2 regions of the Gordonia sp. (in: high G+C Gram-positive bacteria) genome follow, and region 2 is predicted to be linked to the other one. Evidence: riboswitches for the same ligand, from Rfam matches in the RefSeq annotation. Region 2 holds a riboswitch; the other holds the start of a gene.

Region 1 (4,226 bases), on a different contig from region 2:
TGGCCCGACTCGACGATTCGTCCACCGTCGACGAAGACGACGGTGTCCGCGACTTCACGGGCGAAGCCGAGCTCGTGAGTCACGATGAGCATCGTCATACCGTCGTGGGCGAGATCGCGGATCACGGAGAGGACGTCTCCGACGAGTTCGGGATCCAAGGCGCTCGTCGGTTCGTCGAACAGGATGATGCGTGGCTTCTGAGCGAGTGCGCGCGCGATGGCCACACGTTGGCACTGTCCGCCGGACAATTGGCTCGGATAGGTGCCGTCGCGGCCGCCGAGTCCGACCCGCGTAAGCAGGTCGGATGCGGCCGCAAGAGCCTGCGCTCGCGGAATGCCTGCGGCGATCGGCCCCTCGGCGATGTTCTGGGCGGCGGTGAGGTGGCCGAACAGATTGAACTGTTGGAAGACCATGCCGATGTGCGACCGCTGGCGGGCGACCTCGCGTGCGGAGCGTTCTCGGAGCCGACCACCGACTGGACGGTATCCGATGATCTCGCCGCTGACCTCGACGAACCCGGCGTCGGGTCGCTCCAGATGGTTGACGCATCGCAGCAAGGTGGACTTACCTGATCCCGACGGTCCGATGACGACGGTGACCTCGCCTTCGGCGACGTCGAGATCGATGCCCTGCAGTACGCTCGTTGCGCCGAAGCTCTTGGCCAGTCCCCGGATCCGGACCGCCTGTGCCGCATCGACTTCCGGGGCGCTCATGCTTTGCCTCCCAGCGCGCCGGCGCGGGACCAGCCCGAGCCGAGCAGCGGCAGATTGTCGCGGAATGAGCGGCGCAGCGGTGTGTGTCCGGCTCCGCCGCGTCTGCCCTTCGCGTAGTGGCGTTCGACATAGTGTTGGCCGACCGACAGCACCGTCGTGAGGATGACGTACCAGAGCGTCGCAACGAGGAGCAGCGGAATGATCAGGTAGTTCTGCTGGTAGATGAGCTCGGCGGAGTAGAGCAGATCCTGGACCGCGATGACACTGACGATCGATGTCGCCTTGAGGAGCCCGATGAGCATATTGCCGGACGCCGGGATGATCGACGGCATCGCTTGGGGCAGCACGATGCGGCGGAATATGCGGAGTCGTCCGAGACCCAATGACTGTGCCGCCTCGGTCTGGCCGCGGTCCACCGAGAGGAGCCCACCGCGGACCACTTCGGCGGCGAATGCGGCGATGTCCAGCGACAGCGCCACGAACGCAGCGAAGACCCCGCTGAACAGACGCGCGGTGTCGAACGAGGCGAACTGCGGCCCGAAGGGGACTCCGATCGACAGTTGCGGGTACAGCGACGCCAGCTCGTACCAGAAGAGGAGCTGAACCAGCGGGGGCACCGATCGGAACAGCCACACGTAGGCGAATGCGATCGATGACAGCAGCCGATTCTGTGACAGTCGCATCGCGGCGAGCACGATACCGAGCGCATAGCCGACGGCCAGCACCGCGACGGTGAGCCAGATCGTCAACCCGAGACCCCTCAGGATCGAATCCTCGGTGAAATAGTCGGCGACGACACCCCATTGGAATCGCTCGTTCACGATCAGCGTGTGCCCGAGCATCGCCAGCGCGATCAGCACTATGAGCACGCCGAGCCACTGTCCGGGCCGGCGAGCGGCGACCAGTGGTGCCCTGACGAGTTCGTCGTCTCCGGGACGATTGACGAGATTCGGGACCGTGAGCGGTCGCTCGGATAGTTGAGTCACGATCGGTGACGTCCTTGATCAGTTCGCGCTTACCGTGCGGCTCTCGCACGGTCGGGTTCTCACCTGGAGCACCCCGCCGCGTGGAGGGTTGCCGGTCAGCCAGCCAGGGCTTGTCACTAACGCTCATAACCGACGTCGACGTTACGAGCCCGGCATGCGGCCGCCAATCTCCACGATCGTGATGATCGGAAATCGTGTGGAATACAGAAATATAGGACTCTTCGAATTCAGGTGGGCGTAATCCTTCACCTGAACACAGAACGGCCCGAGAAGCGACTACGCAGGGTGGTCGTACTCGGGCCGATCTGAGATGTCGTCAGAGCCTCACGGGAGTGCAGATGCCGAAGCACGGTCGAGGAACCAGACCGTGGCCGCAGTGCCGTCGACTCCAGCGCACGGCCAGTCCTCGCGCGAGGCCCCGCGGTGGGCTGCCGCAACGGCTTGCGCCTTCTCCTCGCCGGAGACGAGAAGCCATACTTCGCGTGAGCGGTTGATCACCGGGAACGTCAATGTCAGACGTGCTGGTGGCGGCTTCGGCGAGTCCGTCACCGCGACCACCGGCGCAACGTCCTCGGCGGTGGCCACGGTGTGCGGGAACAGCGAGTTGATATGCCCTTCACCACCCATGCCGAGGAGGTGGATGTCGAATACGGTCTCCTGCCCGATCAGACGGGCGTAATCGCGGGCGGCGGCCTCGATGTCGTCGCCGAACTCGCCGTCGGACGGCGCCATGACGTGGACACGCGCCGGGTCGACCGGAACCGAGGACAGCAAGGCGTCGAATGCTTGACCGGCGTTGCGCTCGGGGTCGGCGCTCGGGACGAAACGGTCGTCGCCCCAGTAGATCTCGACCCGGTCCCACGCGATGTCGCCGGAATCGGCTGCGAGCGCTTTCAACAGCCCGATGCCGTTGGAGCCGCCGGTCAAGGCCACCGACGCGATACCGTGCGACTCCTGTGCCCGACACACCACATCGACGAACCGATCTCGAGCCGTTCGGATCAACTCGGCCGACGAATCGAAGATCAGGGTCTCGGTTCGGCCGACGTCGGACGTCCCCTCGTGCGGGTGTGTCATTTCGCCTCCTCGAATTCCACGGCGGGCAGCCCGCGCAGCGCCGCCTCGTACACTTCGTCCGCGTCCAGACTGCGGAGTTCCTCGGCGAGGCATTCGCCTGTCGTCCGGCTCGCGTACGCGACTCGGCCGTCGGGGTGGCCGGTGCTCGACACAGTGCCGCTGGTCCCGTCGTCGTTGACGGTCATCGCGAGTTCGGAGCCCTCTCGATGCAGTCGGACGGCGAGCACTCCCGGCTTGCGGACCACACGAACGTCGAGCGCCGAAGCGAGCCAGCCTGCGAACATGTCGAGTCCCGGCATATCGAGTGATCCGGTCACCTCGGCTCCGGTGATGGTCGTGTGCGGCGGTCGGTCGAGCGCCGACACGAACAGCGCCCTCGAAGGCGTGAGAGCCGACCATGCGAGATCGGTGTCGCCGGGGGAGTACCCGGACCGTCGGGCAGCGAGGAACGCAGCGGGGTCGGATGCATTGCGCGCGTCGGTGATTCGGCGGGATGCCAGACGTCCAAGACGATCCTGCGACGGAATCTCCGGTGCGCGTCCAGGCCACCATGTGACGACCGGGGTGTCGGGCAGAAGAAAAGGGGTGACGACGGCGTGCGGGTGTTCGGCGAGTGCCCCCGAGAGCGTCAACAACACGACCTCGGATGCTCCCGCATCGCCACCGACGCGGATCTGCGCGTCGAGGCGCGCATCGCCATCCCTGGTGCCGCGCGAGACGACGATCACGCGGCAGGGGTGCTCGCGGCTGGCCCCGTTCGAGGCCTCGACGGCCTCCTCGGTGGCCGCACCCGCATCGACGTCGATGATCAACGTCAGCACACGTCCCAGGGTGACCGCACCCCCGCTGCTACGCATCCGGACGAGCTTCTTGCTGATCGAGGTGGTGTCGGTATCTGGCAGGTCGACGATCATCGACGGCTCCTGTTCTGCGCGAGGCTCACGGTCGCCTCCACACGCGTCTGGTACGCGCCATCATGGTGTCCGCCGACTGCGGCCCCCAGGTGCCTGATTCGTACTCGTCCGGTGTCCCGGACTCCGCCCATTCGGCCAGGACCGGGTCGAGGATCTGCCAACTGAGTTCGACTTCCTCGTTGACCGGGAACAACGACGGCTCGCCCAACAAGACGTCCAGCAGGAGACGCTCGTACGCCTCGGGGGAGGAGACGGTGAACGCGCCACCGTAACTGAAGTCCATGTTGACGTCTCGGACCTCCATCGACGAGCCCGGGACCTTCGACCCGAACCGCAGGGTGACGCCCTCGTCGGGCTGCACGCGGATCACGAGCGCGTTCTGGCCCAGCTCTGCGGTCATCGTGTCGTCGAAGGGCAGATGCGGGGCCCGCTTGAAGACGAGTGCGATCTCGGTGACCCGCCTGCCGAGGCGTTTACCGCTTCGAAGGTAGAACGGCACACCCGCCCACCGTCGGGTGTCGACCTCGAGGGCGATT
Region 2 (4,226 bases):
GACATCGCCGTCTGGAGGTCATGTTTGACGATGACGGCCGCGGGGTCGAGTTCGATCGGGTACGCCCGACCGCATGCCCCACACGACAGATCCTGCCGTTCCGGGGAGAACGTCAGCGGAGCACCGCACGACCCACACGGATACGTGCGGGTCTGCTCGGTGACGTGCTGCCGAGCCCGATCGGACGCGCTCGGCACATGCGGCGTCGGAGACGGCTGGCCCTGCGCGGGCAACGGCGGCGGTCCCTGCGGCTGTGCGTTCTGTGGATGGGGGTGGGGGTCTTGCGGCGGTAACGGAGGCGGCTGCGTCATGTCACTGAGTGGGCGGAGTCGGCGGTGCGGGAGGTGCGGGCGATGCAGGCGGCTCCTGAGACGGCAGCGGCGGCGGACCCGACGGTGCGAAGAGCGGCGCGAGCGCCGCGACCTGACCGGCTGCCGTCCATGCGGCCATGCCGGTCGCCCAGACGAGGGTCGTCGGGGTGATCGAGCCACGCAACTGGTCGACGGTGTAGGGGCCGGCGGCCGCACCGTTCTGCTCGATGTGGAACGTCTGCGCAGTCGGAATCGGTGGCGGGCCGCTCGACGACGGCTGCTGTTGCTGCTGGTTGAACTGGTTCGCGAACTGTCCTGCCATCGCCAGACCCATGCCCGCACCCATCATGTCGCCCATCGCGCCGCCGCCCGGATTCTGTGCGGCGGCGAGCATCGAGTCGGCTGCCTTCCCCTGCTGATACTGGTTGAGGTCGCCGACGTTGTTGAGGAATCCGCGTTCCTCGACACCGCGAGCCACACCGCGGGTCATCGCCTCGGTGATCTCGTCGGGCAGCGAGATGTTCATGGTGACCGAGTCGACGTGGAGGCCGAACTCGTCGTCGACGCGCGTCTGAACGTATTCGCGCAACTTGTCGCTCAACTCGACCTGCTTGCCCTGTAGGTCAATGGCGCCGACGCCGGTCTCGAGGATCATGTCCGAGAACGCCGTCGAGATGACCCGGCGCAGAAGTTCGGCGATCTCGTCGGCGTTCACCTGACTGTCGGCGCCGATCACCTCTCGCAAGAAGATCGCCGGATCGGCGATCCGAATGACGCACAGGCCGTTGGCGCGGACCTGAACCATCCCGAAATCGGGGTCCCGCAAGGTGATCGGGTTCGGGGTGCCCCACCGGAGGTCGGTGACCGGCCGACGGTTGATGAAGTAGACCTCGCTGCGGAAAGGGCTGTTGAACCCGTGCTTCCACCCCTGGATCGTGCTCATGATCGGCAGGTTCTCGGTGGTCAGCTCGTAGTGCCCGGGCGCGAACGAGTCGGCGAGCTGCCCGCGGTAGACGAAGACGGCCTGTTGGCCCTCGCGCACGATCAGCTGCGCACCGTTCTTGATCTCGTTGTTGTAGCGCGGGAACCGCCACGCGAGGGTCGAGCGCGAATCGTCGACCCATTCGATGATGTCGACGAGTTCTCCGCGCATCCTGTCGATGATGCCCATGGTGTCTCCGTTCAGCTCGGTGAGGTCAGGCGGCCTTGGCCGCGGTGATCGATTCGTCGGCGACGAGCTTCCGTGCCAGGTCGGATGCGGTGGACTCGACCGTCACCGTCGACCTGCCGAAGTCGATGCCGACGAGCTGGAAGCAGTAGGTCTTGTCGACCCGAGTCACCGCGCTGTGGCGGTAGGTCTCGGCCTTGTCGTTCCGGTCGTGGCCCGAGTCGGGACGCCACTGGCCGGCCGTCAGATCACTGAACTGGGCTCCGCACGTGTCGGCCAGACCGATCATCGCGTGGATGGGCTCGGCGTCCTTGCCGTCATCCATGGCATCGCCGTCGTCGTCTACCTGGGCGATCGAGCGGTCGTCGGACTCCGGGACGAGCATCAGCGACTGCGATCCGTTGAAGTCGCCGGTCTCGATCCGCCAGCCGGCGGGGACGTCGACGTCGACGCTCACACCGTGGCCGAGGGCCACCGTCTCGTGGTGCGCCTCGTCGGAGTCGTCCGAACTCCACGGCGCGACGACGAGCAGGACGACACCGACCACCGCGACAGCGATCACGGCCACTCCCGCAACCAACAGCCCGGTCCGGGACTTGCGGGGCGGCAACGGCGGATACGGGTTCTGAAAGTTCTGGGGGTAGGGGGCGTATTGCTGCGGTGGGTATTGCTGCGGTGGGTATTGCTGGGGCGGGTATTGCTGGGGTGGGCCCTGCTGCGGTGGGTATTGCTGCGGCGGACCCTGCTGGGATGGGTGTTGCTGGGATGGACCCTGTTGGGGCGAGAACTGCTGCGGGGGAGGGTAACCGGGTCGCTGGGCGTTCGGGCCCCAGGGATTCGTCACGGTTCGGCCTTCCACGTCAGTCAGGGGCGCCGTCGGGCGACGCCGGATCAGTACCCACGACTCTATCCGCCCGGTGTGGTGCACGGAGCGGCGTCGACACCGACCGAATGACGGCGATTGCGCGCACCGTGCATTTAACCCTCGACTGAACGGCGACGGTAGGGGAACGTTGTGCACGGGTCACGAGTACCAGCGACAAGCCCCGGCTCGCTGGACAGCAACCCTCCGCCACGGTGGGGTGCTCCGGGTGACGACCCGGCCCGCGTCGACCGACGCAGGCAAGTGTGGAACCTCAAGGAGTCTTGTCATGACCGCTGTTCTCGATGCACCCGTTTGCCGCTGGACTCATATCGGCGCCCTCGCGTCGGTGATTGGCGCCGACGTCACGGTGCCGATCGCCGGATCTGCCCCCTTGCCGTATGCCAACCTGGACTATGCGGCGTCCGCGCCCGCGCTCACCTCGGTGGCCGAACAGACAGCGAATGCACTCACCGAGTACGCGAGCGTTCACCGCGGTGCCGGGCATCTGTCCCAGATCACCACCGCCCGTTACGAGCAGGCGCGGGAGACGGTCCGCGCGTTCGTGGGCGGGCGCGCCGACGACACCGTGGTGTTCACCCGCAACACCACCGACTCGATCAATCTCGCCGCGTCCATCACCCCCGGCGACGTCGTGGTCCTCGACATCGAGCACCACGCGAACCTGCTGCCGTGGGCAAGGGCGGGCCGCGTGCGCGTCGTGTCGTCGAAGCCCACCGTGGACGAGACGATCTTCGCGTTGGACGCCGAACTCGCCGCAGCGCCTACCTCGCTCCTCGCGGTTACCGCGGCGTCGAACGTGACCGGAGAGGTTCTGCCGATCGCCAGGCTCGCTGGGCTGGCGCACCGGCACGGCGCACGGATCCTCGTCGACGGAGCTCAGCTCGTCCCGCACCGCGCCGTCTCGATCGCCAGCTTCGGTATCGACTACCTGGTGTTCTCCGGGCACAAGTTGTATGCGCCGTTCGGTGCAGGCGTGCTCGTCGGACGTTCGGACTGGCTCGACGCCGCGGAGCCGTACCTCGCGGGCGGCGGCGCGAGCGCTGCCGTGGACCTCGACCACACCGACTGGCATACCGGGGCCGCTCGACACGAGGCCGGATCGCCGAACGTGCTCGGCGCTGTCTCGATCGCTGCCGCCGCCGAAGCGTTGTGGGACATCGGGTTCGAGCGCATCGGTGAACATGAGGAAACCCTGGTGCGCCGTCTCGACGACGGCCTCGACGCATTGCCGCATGTCCGCCCGCTACGGGTCTTCGACGATGCCTACGGCCGCGTGGGCATCGCCAGCTTCGTCGTCGACGGCTACTCGCCGCGTCAGGTGGCCGAGTATCTCAGCACGCAGCACGGCATCGGTGTACGTGACGGAAAGTTCTGCGCGCACCCGCTGCTCGCCAAGCTCGGATACCCCGACGGTGCGGTGCGTGCCAGTTTCGGAGTAGGTGTCGGATCCGACGACGTCGACCGACTTCTGGCGGCGCTCGCGGAATTGGCGACGCCGCACCACTGACGGGGTTCGACGAGGGCCGGATGCGTGTCGATGGACACACATCCGGCCCTTCTTGCTGTCGTCTGGGGCCCGATCTGTCGGGAATCACGCCCGTCATGGGTGCATACGCGTGTTTCGGTCGCTTTCGGCGGGGTTGCCGACGGGGCGGACGGTAGTCATCCTTGACCGGCAGTTAGTTGTAGTGCGCAAGTAAATGGAGGGGCGATGCCGTCGGCGGAACACATCGATGACGTGTTTCTGGCGTTGGGCAAACTCGTTCGGATCCGTGCGCGAGCAGCCTCCGCGTCAGACGGCGGTTCGGAGACCGCGGCCAAGCGGGCGCTGTTCGTGTTGCGTCACGGCCCGATCCGGACG

Evidence for each region. Region 2 has a riboswitch for S-adenosylmethionine ahead of ACTIMF_RS12380 (aminotransferase class V-fold PLP-dependent enzyme). Riboswitches for the same ligand answer to the same signal wherever they lie in the genome.
Region 1: another riboswitch for S-adenosylmethionine. It lies ahead of ACTIMF_RS10750 (amino acid ABC transporter permease); the one in region 2 lies ahead of ACTIMF_RS12380 (aminotransferase class V-fold PLP-dependent enzyme).

What each region holds. Positions count from the first base shown of each region.
Region 1 is NZ_JBQEDL010000018.1:10,286-14,511, reverse strand. It holds gene ACTIMF_RS10755 (amino acid ABC transporter ATP-binding protein) at 1-713, opposite strand, end outside; gene ACTIMF_RS10750 (amino acid ABC transporter permease) at 710-1,699, opposite strand; SAM riboswitch class IV at 1,720-1,830, opposite strand; gene pgl (6-phosphogluconolactonase) at 2,024-2,776, opposite strand; gene ACTIMF_RS10740 (glucose-6-phosphate dehydrogenase assembly protein OpcA) at 2,773-3,690, opposite strand; gene zwf (glucose-6-phosphate dehydrogenase) at 3,716-4,226, opposite strand, start outside.
Region 2 is NZ_JBQEDL010000022.1:39,096-43,321, reverse strand. It holds gene ACTIMF_RS12395 (Trm112 family protein) at 1-311, opposite strand, end outside; gene ACTIMF_RS12390 (SPFH domain-containing protein) at 313-1,482, opposite strand; gene ACTIMF_RS12385 (hypothetical protein) at 1,508-2,041, opposite strand; SAM riboswitch class IV at 2,502-2,614, shown strand; gene ACTIMF_RS12380 (aminotransferase class V-fold PLP-dependent enzyme) at 2,631-3,872, shown strand; gene ACTIMF_RS12375 (MarR family winged helix-turn-helix transcriptional regulator) at 4,077-4,226, shown strand, end outside.